One region of the Heyndrickxia faecalis genome, then DNA from elsewhere that is predicted to be linked to it. Evidence: predicted binding sites of a transcription regulator. Region 1 holds the regulator's gene; each other region holds the start of a gene.
The links. Region 1 encodes Rex, which represses fermentation and respiration genes when NADH is low (regulators of the CRP and FNR family bind a similar motif). Its sites were predicted from a motif close to TTGTGAAATATTTCACAA; they were not measured.

Region 1 (4,645 bases):
ACTTGTATTGGCTTACTTAAATGGGTGAAATCCTCGTCTGTTAAAATGCGTGTCCGAAACGATTCCAACAGATTTGAGGATTTTTCTTTTGCCGTTTTTTTGAGTGCTTTTAAGATTGACGAACCTTTTTCAAACAGCTGTCTAATAATATCTGTTATTTGAACTAATAAATAATGATTTTTCATGGCTGTGTAGTTTTGGCTATTGGCATGTTCTATATTGTAACGATTATTTTTTTGTTCGTTAAATCCTTGATTTTCAATCTTCCAGCGGCTTCTTCCTGCAGCGATGAGTCGTTCCACGTTCTTTTTCGTGATTTTAATATCCGTTATAAATACATACTCTTTCGATTTCCCATCCTCTGTTTTCATTGTGGCCTCCATCAGATTGACCGTTCTGTCTTTGTAGGCAATATCATTCACCCAAACTAATGAATTCTGATCCTTACTTTGTTCCAGCTCTTTTATTGCCTTAAACTCCGTCGAGATACTTTTAATTCTCCCTTCCTTAAATCTGCATATATATTTCCATTTGTGCGCCCTGCACAGATTAAATACCGTTTCACATGCATAGAGACTATCTCCCAAGATACAAATCGGTAGTCTTTTAAATATTTTTTTTATTTTCTTTGCCAGCCTGTCGAAGGCTTTTAATTCACAATCTTGCTTAGAAACATTTTCTGATTCATTTTCGATAAATTCGGAGGCAATACTGAAGACCATATCCCCCACGACAAGCTTGGCTTCAAGTACATGGTGCATATAAAGTACGTTCGTTTCTCCTGTTTCTTTATTTGTATATGCCCGTCTCAGGCAGTGTTTACAATGTTTCTTATGAAAGGTGTGTAATCCAGTTCCATCAATGATGACACCCCAGTACTTTCCTTCAATTCGATAAGACTCGAGAGACCTTTTTTTCAATAATTCTTTAATCATATACGTTCTAATTTTTTCTAATTCATTTACATCTAAGCCAGATAAAAAGTCGTTAATTGTATCATAATGTGGAAGTTCTTCAAGAAAATCTAAGCCTAACACCTTCCCTACATTTTTAATACATTCTTCTTTATTAAAACGCTCACTCATGTTTCTCATGGATTTTAGGCCGGTCATATTTTTCAACATCATCGTAAATAAAAGGACCTCTGGACCATAAGTGATATAGCTTTGATGTCGGTGGTCTGCTACCTTTTTTAGGTTATTCATCAGGTCTTTGAAAAAATGCTTCTGAATTTTAAGGAACTCGAAAAAATAATTTGCTTCTTTTTCACGATTTCTTTTTTCTTTTCTAGTAACCAAAATAAAAACCCCCTCAAAACAGCCAAGTTTAATTAGGGCTTGCTGAACGAATCAAATTTTAGCTTGTATTCGACTTGTCACTAAGCCATACCAAAATATTCGTCCAGCAAGCTCTAATTATTTAAATTATTACATATTTGGCCGTATTTTTGGGGGGGATACTTAAATTATCACGAAAAATTTTTACTCCTCAGAGCTGCGTGATCGGAATTTGTCAAAAAACTTTTCACATAAATTCGTAAAAACCCATGAAAAAAATGCTTACTTGTGATATATTTAACATAGTTGGAGAGAGAAAAAGACGCATGCAGGCATTTTTTTAAAACATATTTTTTCTTTGCTCAGATAGGAGTAATATTATAATGAAGAATGGCAGCGCTGCCATTCTGGAATGGACGCACGATTGGAACCAACAGCACAAAAAACTTAAGCTTTCAACTTGGGGGATTTCACATGAAGGATGAATCAGTAAAAATACCGCAAGCCACTGCAAAACGGCTTCCATTATATTACCGGTACCTGAGAAATTTATATACACTTGGCAAGCAAAGGGTATCCTCGGCGGAACTGAGTGAAGCGGTGAAAGTCGACTCCGCTACGATACGCAGGGATTTTTCCTACTTCGGGGCACTTGGAAAAAAAGGTTATGGTTATAATGTAAAATATTTATTGTCTTTTTTCGGCAAGACGCTGAACCAGGATGAGATCACAGATGTAGCGCTGGTTGGCGTTGGGAACCTCGGTACAGCCCTTTTGAATTACAATTTTTCGAAGAATAACAGCGCACGGATTGTGATGGCATTTGACAATGACCCCGGGAAGGTGGGGAGCCATGTTGGCAATGTGCCTGTTTACAGCATGGACGAATTAAGAGAACGGCTTTGCGCGGAAGATGTGACGGTTGTGATTTTGACGGTCCCCGCTTCCAGTGCCCAGGCAGTGACAGACGAGCTTGCCAGTACAAATGTAAAAGGCGTTTTAAACTTTACACCTGCCCGGCTGAACGTGCCGCCGGATATCCGCGTCCATCATATTGACCTGGCCGTGGAACTGCAGGCACTGATCTACTTTTTAAAACATTATTCAAATGATGAAGAAAATTTGAAAGAAACAAAAGAGCCGGTTGCGAAGCCATAGCCAAAAAGCTTTTTTTCCGTTATCATAGTGGGTACAGGGGGTGGCCCGATTGAAAACGGAATGCAGGCGCAAATGGCAATGGCCGGATTTGGCTGTGGCGTGCAAAGGGAAAAGGGCGGATTCAACGCCGGCACTTAAAGGGGAACGGCGATGAATACGAAAAAAATGCCGGTTACCGGACACATCCAGGAATTGAGAAAGCGGTTAATTACCGTTCTCATTTTCTTTCTGTTTGCCCTGGTTGTTGGCTTTTTTACCGCAAAACCTGTTATACGTTATTTGCAGCATGCCAAAAATGCCGGCATGTTCACGATGAATGCCTTCAGGGTAACCGATCCTATTAAGGTTTTTATGGAAGTTTCGGTTGTGATCGCATGCCTATTGACCCTGCCGGTGATTTTGTACCAGCTTTGGGCGTTTATAAGCCCGGGGCTGTATGAGAAAGAAAAGAAACTGACATTAAGTTACATTCCTGTTTCCATCTTGCTTTTTATAGCCGGCGTTTCTTTTTCCTATTTCGTGCTTTGTCCGCTGATGGTGAAGTTTATGATGGGCTTGTCAAATGAAATGGGCATTCGTGCGGTGATCGGGATCCGGGAGTATATTCAGTTTCTGCTAGAGATCACGCTTCCGTTTGGCTTTGTGTTCCAAATGCCGGTCGTGGTCCTGTTTCTGACCCGGCTTGGCATCATTACGCCGAGACTGTTGAAAAAGGTAAGAAAATATGCGTATCTTGCTTTGATTGCAGCTGCCGGCATCATCACCCCGCCGGACGTGTTTTCGCAGCTGATTACCTTTGTTCCACTCGTTTTGCTGTATGAAGCAAGCACACTGATTTCGAAAATGGCGTACCGCAATGCCAAAAAAGCGGCAAAAGAAATGCCAATGGATGAACAGACGATTGCTTCTGAATAAGAAAGCCGTTTTCCGGACGGAGCCGGAAAACGGCTTTTATTTTTTCACTGAGTTTTTCAGCTTGAAATGGAGAAAGATCAGCCTGATGCCGGAACCCAGATCCAATGTTGCAATCAACAGCAGTAAATAAGAAAAAAAGCCCCAGCCGCCCACTTGTACCTGCTGAATGGCAAAATAAGTGAACAAAGCCCCGAGCAGGCAGTTTACAATCCCTGAAAAAAGTGGTCTCATTATAGAAGTCCTCCAATTGAGCTGTAAATTTCATGTACGGATGTCTGCAGAACGGACGGGTGCAAAAGCAGCCTCACGACCACAATCGTGTTCATGGAAACATGCGCAAACATGGAAACGGTGATCCGGTTTGTTTTCTCGTATAAATAAGCGAGCGTCAGCCCTAAAAGGGAATATAAAAACAAGTGGCTCGGTTCGGTATGCGCGAGTCCGAAAATAACCGAGCTGACAATACCGGATAAAAGGAATGAAAAGCGCCTGCGCAGCGTGCCGAAAATGATTTTCCGAAAAACGATTTCCTCGAGAATCGGCCCTGCGATCGAGCTGATGAGGATGACGAGCGGAAATCTTTCAATCAGCGCCATGATTTGCTGCGTATTGTTGGAGGCAGCCGGGGCACCGAATAATGATTCAATGATCGCGGCTGCAGTCTGGGCAAAGAAACAAAGAAAGACGCCGCCTATTGCCCATATGGCGGATGGCGCGGCCGGAAGCGGTTCAGTCCGGTCTGTTTCTTTCTTTGCGGCTTTTCTTAAAAAGTACAGGACGATGATCAGCCCGATGATAAAGCTGATGACGGTCCAAAGCGGGGGCGTCAATGTCCGCATGCTGTCTGCCGGTTCGTGGAAAACGTTCACCCCGGCATAGTAGAGCAACGGATACCCGACGGCGCCGGACAGCAGCATAAGGATGTACGTCACGAGAATATACACATACTCTTTTTTCACGCGTTCTTTTCCTTTCTTGCCAGTTCAAAGTTTAAAGGATCGCAAATTCGTCCAATATGTTCATTGTACTATTGAACCGGGCGGGGTTCAAATGCCGTGCGCAGAGCCAGCCTTTTCAGTTGCATATCCGGATGGTGATCAAGCATACTTATAAAAGGGCAAGCGGCTGAAATGGAGGCGCGCAACCGGCATCCTTTGACGGGGCTCTTTAAAGGATGCAGGGCCCGAAAAAAATAAAAAAAGTTGGATGAGAGACTTGCAAAAAAGCAAGGAATTATTTATTATAATAAATGTGTTAGCACTCAACTTATGCGAGTGCTAATAATGGACAAAATT
Region 2 (4,645 bases), 670 kb from region 1:
CCATTAAAGTTGCCGCCACCGCAAACGATGCCAGCAAATCCGCTCTTTTGTTCCGGAAACATTCAGGGAAATTGACAGACAAAGTAAATGATGCTTTAAAAGATATGAAAAAAGACGGCACACTAACAAAAATTTCAAAGAAATGGTTTGGTGAAGATGTTTCCCAATAACCTTGCGTTTATCAGCAGCAACCAGCTGCATTTGGTGCAAAGTTCCCTTCTGTCGATGCTGAAGGGAGCTTTGCATTATACGATTCCATTAACGATTATTACTTTCTGTATCGGTCTTGTGCTGGCACTCGCCACGGCGCTGGCACGGATTTCCGGCATTAAAATACTGGAATGGATTGCCCGAATCTATGTCTCAGCAATCCGCGGAACCCCGTTGCTTGTGCAATTATTTATCATTTTTTACGGGCTGCCGTCTGTGCACATTACCATTGGTTCTTTTCCAGCCGCCATTATCGGCTTTTCGCTCAATGTCGGCGCGTATGCATCAGAAATTATCAGGGCAGCGATTTTGTCGATTCCAAAGGGACAATGGGAAGCAGCCTATTCGATCGGGATGAACTATTCACAGGCTTTGAGAAGAATTGTACTCCCACAGGCCGTCCGCGTATCGGTACCGCCACTTTCTAATACGTTTATCAGTCTCGTGAAGGATACGTCTCTTGCTTCCTTGATTTTGGTGGCCGATCTGTTCCGTAAAGCCCAGGAAATTGCCTCCACCACTTATCAATTTATGCTGCTGTATGTCGAAGCGGCCTTTTTGTACTGGGTGATTTGTTTGATTCTCTCAATAATCCAGCAAAAATTGGAAGGCCGTTTTGATAAATACATCAGCAAGTAAGGAGGGACCTGTATGATTCGAATAGAAGGGTTACATAAACAATTCGGCAACCTTGAAGTGCTAAAAGGAATTGACTTAACCATTGAAAAAGGGAAAGTGATCGTCATCATCGGCCCATCCGGTTCTGGTAAAACCACGCTGCTTCGCTGCATGAATGCTCTTGAAGTTCCAAATCAAGGCAGAGTACAGATCGGTGATGTATCCGTTGACTTTTCCCAACATCCCGGTAAAAAAGAACGCGCGGCTTTGCGGCAAAAATCCGGCATGGTTTTCCAACAGTACAATCTTTTCCCGCATAAAACGGTTCTCGAAAATGTGATTGAGGGGCCCATCATTGTAAAAAGGAAAAACCGCCAGGATGCAGTAAAAAAAGCTGAAATACTGCTGGAAAAGGTAGGCCTGCTTGATAAAAAAGATGCGTATCCGGCAAGCCTTTCCGGCGGTCAGCAGCAGCGCGCCGGGATTGCGCGGGCGCTTGCGATGGAGCCGGAAGTAATGCTGTTTGACGAACCGACATCCGCACTGGACCCGGAACTTGTGAGCGGCGTGCTGAATGTGATGAAGGAGCTTGCTGAAGAAGGGATGACAATGGCCGTTGTCACACACGAAATGCGGTTTGCCCGCGAAGTTGCAGACAAGGTGATTTTCATGGATGGCGGTGTCATCCTGGAGCAAGGCAAACCGGAAGAAGTATTCCATCATCCAAAAAACGCACGGACCAAGCAATTCCTGCAGCTGATTCAAAGCTAATGAAACGGATCAGGTTTTTCGATATAAAACGAGCTGCCCTCTATCAGGCAGCTCGTTTTATATTACTTGATTTTTTCAGCCGAAAAAGGGGATACGGTGTGTGTGTCAACAACAGCAACCGGCACTTTTTCTTTTTTCTTTGATGTTAAGAAGGCGTACATGGCACCGACAAAGACGCCGCCGCCAATCATATTGCCGAGCGTTACCACACCAAGGTTGTGCAAAATGCCCACGAGTGTAATGGTATCCGGGTGTGGTGCGGCAAGTGCCAGCGAGAACAGCACCATATTGGCAATGCTGTGTTCGTAGCCTGAAATGACGAAGCCAAACACGAGCAGCATCATCGAAGCGATTTTAGCCCCGTCTCCCTTTACGTTTATCGGAACCCAGAACCCTAAACAAACAAGCCAGTTACAAAGAATCGAACGGAAAAACATTTGGGCCGTCGTCAGGCTAATTTTCCCACCAACAACCGACATTAAAAACTGGCTGTTATCCGAATCCGCATAGAGTCCGCTGTAATGGATAAACAGCGCGAAAATCGCCGCACCGATCAAATTTCCGGCATACGTTGCCACCCAGTTTGTGAGCGCATCTTTCCAAGTTGTCGCTTTTTTTACCGTGCTCATTGTCATCATCATCGTATTGCCGGTAAAAAGCTCGCCGCCGCCAAACATAATAAGCACAAGCGCTGCGCCAAAAAATATTGAAGCCATAAAGGAAGTAACCGGAGACTTCGCATCAAAAAACGGCTCAGCAAGACGGTAACATATTATAATGGCAAAACCGATGAACATACTTGCCAACGCTGCTTTTGTCACATAACGAAGCAAGGATTCTTCCAGATATTTTTTCTTATTTAATGCCATTTGAACAACAGATTCAACGGCCTCGTACATAAACACCATCTCCAACATGAAAAATGTTTAATTGTGAATCATATCACAAACAACTGCCTTTCTATCATATCCCCTTTTTCCCTGTTTGTGTTTGTATATATTTTGAACGTTTATGAAGCGATTACACGAGAAAAGACTATTGATAGGCCGTCAGAGCTGCCCTATTTTACAAGCCAAAATCCGAGAAAATATTATATGTATATAATATTCATATTTAACAAAAAAATATTTCTATTAAAGTCCTTTTTCATTAAAATAAGTTACAGAAAGAGAAGATTTGAGGAAGGATATAGAAAAAAATTAATTGAACGGAAAATTGCGGAGGGTACAAATGCTGCAAAGTCATTCTTATCGAATACTACATAATAAACTCAGTTTGGTTTGTCTTCTCCTTATTTTATTCATTCCTTGTGTGGAAATCATACAATTACTTATCAACCAAATCCAGTTTGGTGATAAGTGGGATCCTGCTTTTGCATTTTTCCTGACAGGCTCAAGCAGAGCGCATGGAGCACAAATCGTCTTAATTTGGTTTTTGCCAATTTATTTCTTGATTGCTTTTTCGGACGATGCCATATTGGATTATAAATTGGGATACAGAAATGTAGTCGTTAATAAAATCGGAATCAAAAAATACTGTTCAGAAAAGATACTATATAAGATGAACTTAAGTTTTTGACAGCTCTAATCTAACAAGCAGCCGGTCAATGACTTCTTGGCTCTTTTGGCTGGCTTGTTTCATAAATTCCGCCACGTGGGAGCGAATTTGGTAAAATTTGCTGAAAAAGACGTTGTTTACGACATCTTGCTTTAGCCACTTCCATAATCCTTCCACTGGGTTCTACTCAGGGCTGTATTTAGGAAGAAAAACAAATTCCATTCGTGGATTTTCTTTCAGGAAATCCTTGATAAATTGTGATTGATGCACTTTGCTGTTGTCCAAAACCATTACAATTTTACCTTGCGGGTATTTACTTAAAATGAGTTCTACAAAACGTCTAAAGGCCAAGGAATTACTTTTTTCTTCTTCATAGTGCGTAATTTCGCCGGTTTCATAGTTTATGGCAGCGAACAGCTTTGCACCCTTATGCTGGCCGTATGTTTTGATTTTTCGCTGCTGTCCTTTTGGGAACCAGTTATACTGCAGAGCCTGATAAGCACGGATGAATGCCTCATCTTCGAATAACAGGTGATCGATGATCCCATTCTCCAGTTGCTGTTTTAGCTTTAGGAAAGTGACTTCTTTGAATGCTTTTTGCTCTTCAGGATCTGCTTTTGCCAAAGTATATGTGGCCTTTGTATAGCTAAACCCAAGCCGGTGTAACATTTTAGAAACGCCCCTTGGGGTATACGACTGTTGAAATTCACGCTGGATCCAATCGGCGATTAACGGGAGCGTCCAAGTGTATTTTGCTTCGAACCCAACTTCTGCAGGGGTTTTGTTTATAATGGTTTCGGCCAACTGCTTTTGTTGATCTTCCGTTAATTTCTCAGGTTTACCTGTTGGTTTTTTCATTTGAAGGCTGGAGATTCCTCCTTCTTCATAAGCATGACAGTAATTCATGACCGTTTGCCGGGTACGTCCTATAATCTTAGCAATTTCTGGATAAGTCCGGCCTTCTAAATGTAACAGCACAGAGAGATAACGCTCATAAAGATGTTTATCCCTTGTGTTTTGCATAGCGTTTCGCAATTGTTCAAGTTCTTGATTCAACATTTTTTCTCCGCCCTTTTTAGGATAGTTACAATCTATATACCCAAAAAAGGACCGAGGAAGTGAGCAAAAATGATTAATTCGTTTTATATAGATTAAAAAAAGATAAGAATGGAGATTACTTCATTCAACATTCCGGTTATTACAGAGTGGGAAAACAACTGCAAGAAGGAAAATATAGATTGTCTTTTGTTGACCATGAAAAAACGCATAACCGAAAACCATTTGTACAAATCACCTCATCAGATAGTACTATCCGTCAATCTTATTCATTTGAAAAGAAAAACCAAAGACAAATTAAATTGAACCTTAAAAATCAGGAAATATTAGAAATCCATAAAGGTTTCTCAAATGAATACCAAAATTACGTTATTTTGCTACAACCGCTGAGCAAATCATAAATTCCAAAACGGGCGATGAACGTACGATTTGT
Region 3 (4,645 bases), 1.6 Mb from region 1:
CGAGTTTATCGCACCCTTTTCCTTTTCCAATAAACACCCGGACGCCGAGGGAAACCGCTGTATTTGCGGCTTTTAACTTTGACAACATGCCGCCTGTTCCTGCTTTCGACCCGGCGCCTCCAGCCATTTTCATCATCTCGGGCGTAATATGATCGATAAAATCAATGCGCTGCGCACAACGGTCGTATTTTGGATTCGTGCTGTACAGCCCATTTACATCCGTTAAAATGATGAGGCATCCGGCGTGGACAAGCCCGCTGACAAGCGCTGACAGCATATCATTATCGCCGAAAGTCAGTTCTGAGACCGACACGGAATCATTCTCATTGATAACTGGGATGACGCCGCGGCGCAAAAGTTCTGTTATCGTTGAATAAGCGTTATGGTACCGGTCTTTTGTGGAAAAATCTTTCCGGGTCAACAAAATTTGCGCCGGTATTAAGCCGTAAGTACCGAGCGCTTCCCTGTAACGCTGGATGAGCACACTCTGGCCGATAGCAGCAGCAGCCTGCTTCCCTTTTAACGTGACGGGCCGCGCCGGGTAACCGAGCAGCCGGAACCCGCACGCGACGGCGCCGGATGAAACGACGACCACCTCATGCCCGGCTTTGTGCAATGCGACAAGGGCGCCGATATGATCGGCAAACTTCTGTTCATCGATTTCACCGGCGTCATTTGTTAAAGAACTGCTTCCGATTTTTACGACGACTCTGTTTTTCTCCATGGCTTTTCTCTCCTTCTAAAAAAGGTGAAACAAAAAGGCCTTTCCGTCCCTGTAAAAAGGACGAAAAGGCCTTGCTTTTCGCGGTACCACCTTTTTTGGGCGACATTTGCGCCCCGCTCTTTTTTGATAACGCAAAACTTTGCGCCCGGTTTTCCGGGACTCGGAAGGCAGGTTCGGCAGGCCGCCTGCTGCTGCACCTTTCAGCCTGTGGGTGCCGCTCTCTTATGCAAGGGTGATCCGCCTACTATTCCTTCGTTCACGTTCAGTATTTTTAATTATCTTACAACAGCAGTCGCAGAAATGCAAGCAAAATATTTTGCTATGCATAACCCAGGCAGCCGGGACAGAAAATAAGCTTACATGCGGATTTCCCCCGAAAATGGAAAGCAAATTACTTTCTATACGGTGAAAATTTGATATACTAGTCATGTATGAGGTTTCATCACCTTTCTTTGTGAATCTTGGTACGTAATTATGGGAGGAAATTCACAATTAGGAGGGGGGAATCAGGGAACCCGTATATTTTTTTGCATCTACATATGTGTGGGAATTCCATCAGAAAAGGAGAAATAGAAGATGGCAGAAACTTCAGCTCAAAAAGGCAATCCTGAAGAAAAACCGGAAGTAACCCCGGAAACGGCAGTCGTACAGAAAGATTTGCTGGATCAATTATTGGATCCGGAAATCCAGCAATCTTTGACGGTGTTGGTTGAAAGCCTGCCGAAAATGGCCGAACTGGTCACCATGTTAAACAAAGCCTATGATTTTGCGCAATCCATTATGACAGATAAAGTGCTGGTCAATGATTTTAAAGGCGGATTTCTAGGCTTTCTGGATCCCGTTGCCGAAAAAGCAAAGGGGCTTGCCCAAACTGCGATTGAAGCAAAAGACCGTGCCGAGACGTCCACAGACACAATCGGATTGTTCGGCCTGTTGAGGTTGCTGAAAGATCCGCAAGCCCAGAAGCTGTTCCGTTTCCTGCAGTCTTATCTTGCAGTCGCGGAAGAACGCAGCAAACAGCAGTAAGGTGAATGAGAACTAATGAAAACGGGGGATCCATATGAGTAAAAAAATTGTCATTTTAGGGGCCGGTTATGGCGGCCTGTTATCTGCGTTATCAGCGCGTGAATATTTGTCAAAAGACGATGCAGCGATCACGGTCGTAAACCGTGTGCCGGACCATCAAATTATTACGGAATTGCACCGTCTGGCGGCGGGCGGCGTTTCTGAAAAACGGGTGTCGCTTCCGCTCAGAAAACTGTTTAAAGGTAAAGATGTCGACGTTCAGGTGGATGAAGTCACAAAAATCTCGCCTGATTCGAAAGAAGTATCGCTCGGAAGCGGCTTTAAGCTGAATTACGATGTGCTCGTTGTCGCACTCGGCAGCGAAACAGCTTTCTTCGGCATTCCGGGCCTTGAAGAAAACAGCTTTCTGTTAAAATCAGTGGACGATGCGAAACGCATTCATGCCCATATCGAGTCCTGCCTTGCGCAGTATGTCAAAACGAAAAACAAAGCGGATGCCACATTTGTTGTCGGCGGTGGCGGCCTGACCGGGATTGAACTGGTTGGTGAGCTGGCGGACAAGGTGCCGGTATGGTCGAAAAAATTTGCGATCGACCCTTCCGAAATCTCGCTTATTTGTGTCGAAGCGGCGCCTTCCATTTTGCCGAACTTCGCGCCAAATCTGATTGAGCGGGCAACGAAGAGCCTGGAAGCGCGCGGCGTGCAATTTTTCACAGGCATCCCTGTTACAAAATTCCAAGACAATGTCGTGGAATTAAAAGACGGCCAGAAAATCGAAACGAAGACGCTTGTCTGGACGGGCGGCGTGCAAGGAAACCGTGTCGTTGCGAATTCCGGGATTGAAGTAAACCGCGGGCGTGCAACGGTAAACGCCTTTTTGCAATCCACTTCCCACCCGGATGTGTTTGTTGCAGGCGACAGCGCGGTTGTCTTCCCGTCAGAAGGCGCACGCCCTTATCCGCCAACAGCACAAATGTCATGGCAAATGGGCGAATTGATCGGCTATAATCTTTATGCTTATTTAAAAGGCGGAAAAATGCAGACGTTCCAGCCGGTCAACTCCGGTACGCTTGCAAGCCTCGGCAGAAAAGATGCCATTGCGTTTATCGGGGAAAACCAAACGCAATTAAAAGGCTTCCCTGCTTCCGCTATGAAAGAAGCAAGCAATATTCGTTACCTGGCCCATATTAACGGGTTATTCTCACTTGTATATTAAGGAAAAAGGCGCATCCAAACGCGGATGCGCCTTTTTTAAGCCTCTTTTTCCCCGGCAAACCTAAGTTGCAGGCCGCGCTTTTTTTTCGTGCAAATTGGCCGCAACCGGCTCTATACCTGCACGAAAAAAAGCCCGGCATCACCGGGCAGCTTTACAAACCACTTTTGCTTCTTTTTTTCTTTTTGTCCATATATTCCAAATACGCCTCATCGTGGGTAAGCCATGCTTGGAACTGGCGCTTTACAAATTTTTCCGCTTCTTCAAAGGCAGAAAAAGAAGGAGACTGCTTTAAGCCTCTTGCTTCGATCGCCCAGCCTTTTTGAGGGTCTTTATAAATAAAGATCGGTTCCCCGCTGCGGTTTTGGTATAAACATCCCGCTTCCTGCCCTTTGATATTGGACTGGTTATGGGCAAAATCGCGTTTCAGCGGTTCTGTTTTAAACGTTTCGACGACAAACTGCCGGAACGCCTCTTCCGTCAGCACGGCCCCCGATGCTTTTTTGTGCCCGCCCCCGTCGTATTTTTTGGCAATTTCCGATACGTCAATATGGTCATGAATCGTCCTGAAACTGATCCGTTTCTTTCCGACCATGCAAATGGCGATATAATCGAGATGCGGGTATTCTTTTGCAACGGCATTCCCCAATTCGGAATGATGCGACTCGGCATGAATAACGCCTGCATAATAACCGTCAATCACAGCCTGGTAGACTTCCCGCTTTTTTCCATTTATATATCTTTCGATTTTTTTCTCTTCCAGATCGAGGATCTTTTCTTCCAAATCATCAAATGAAAACGTTTCACTGCCGCTAAGTTTATGTAGCAAAATCTCTTCAAACTCTTCGATCGGATACAGATAGAAAAGATCATTTAATTTTTTGGCCTGCATATTCCCGTTGCGTTCCCATTCCCATGTATCCATTTGCCGGACAAGTTCGACAAACGCGTCAACAGCACCTGTCGGGTTGATTTTTCCTTCCGCTTGCAGATACCGATAAAACAAAGAAGTGGCGCTTGCCTGTTTGCCGTCTTCCTCCACCTGGACAGAAGCCCATTCATGCTCATTTAAGTGAAGCGCGCTTTTATGGTGGTCAATCAGTTTCACTTTTCCGCCCTGTGCGGCATAGGCATCAAGAAGCTGCGCATTTTTTTCATTGACCGATAAATCGGTAATCCATAACATGTCTTCTTTATGTTCTTTTTTCAAAAAAGCTTCAACCTGGGTATTTAAACCGGACACGGAATTATACTGGATTTCAATGTCTTTGCCGAATGCAAGCCTGGCAAGAATCCCGCAGCCAAGCCCGTCCAGGTCATTGTGGGTTAATAAACGATACATCAATCTTCCTCCGAAATTCAATTTTCTGTATGGTCTCCCATACGGCTGTTTTTCACAAAATAATGCTCTTTGCCTCCGCCCGGTTCTTGGTATATACCTTGCTGCCGTCCCCGATGACAACAAGATCGCAAATGCCGAGAAAAAGCCCGTGTTCAACAACACCTGTGTAACCATCAAGCCAGGCTCCAAACGCGCCGATATCAGGCGATTTGAGCTTTATATCCACGATATAGTGGCCGCCGTCTGTTACATACGGCCGGCCTTCTTTCATCCGGAGGACAGGGTTTAATCCTTCCCGCTCAAACGTTTTCATCAAATGCTTGTATCCGAACGGGACCAC

Region 2: ABR335_RS04710 (formate/nitrite transporter family protein) is a predicted target of Rex. The motif match lies at 2,530-2,547, and genes of this name have one in related genera.
Region 3: ABR335_RS09375 (DUF1641 domain-containing protein) is a predicted target of Rex. The motif match lies at 1,199-1,216, and genes of this name have one in related genera.

What each region holds. Positions count from the first base shown of each region.
Region 1 is NZ_CP158453.1:351,415-356,059, forward strand. It holds gene ABR335_RS01705 (transposase family protein) at 1-1,298, opposite strand, end outside; gene ABR335_RS01710 (redox-sensing transcriptional repressor Rex) at 1,752-2,435, shown strand; gene tatC (twin-arginine translocase subunit TatC) at 2,586-3,350, shown strand; gene ABR335_RS01720 (YdiK family protein) at 3,387-3,581, opposite strand; gene ABR335_RS01725 (CPBP family intramembrane glutamic endopeptidase) at 3,581-4,309, opposite strand.
Region 2 is NZ_CP158453.1:1,020,731-1,025,375, reverse strand. It holds gene ABR335_RS04725 (amino acid ABC transporter substrate-binding protein) at 1-170, shown strand, start outside; gene ABR335_RS04720 (amino acid ABC transporter permease) at 157-849, shown strand; gene ABR335_RS04715 (amino acid ABC transporter ATP-binding protein) at 862-1,599, shown strand; gene ABR335_RS04710 (formate/nitrite transporter family protein) at 1,662-2,498, opposite strand; gene ABR335_RS16815 (hypothetical protein) at 3,166-3,333, opposite strand; gene ABR335_RS04705 (IS630 family transposase) at 3,340-4,215, opposite strand; gene ABR335_RS04700 (hypothetical protein) at 4,362-4,613, shown strand.
Region 3 is NZ_CP158453.1:1,920,566-1,925,210, reverse strand. It holds gene proB (glutamate 5-kinase) at 1-724, opposite strand, end outside; gene ABR335_RS09375 (DUF1641 domain-containing protein) at 1,301-1,750, shown strand; gene ABR335_RS09370 (NAD(P)/FAD-dependent oxidoreductase) at 1,785-2,966, shown strand; gene ABR335_RS09365 (DHH family phosphoesterase) at 3,118-4,305, opposite strand; gene rpiA (ribose-5-phosphate isomerase RpiA) at 4,358-4,645, opposite strand, start outside.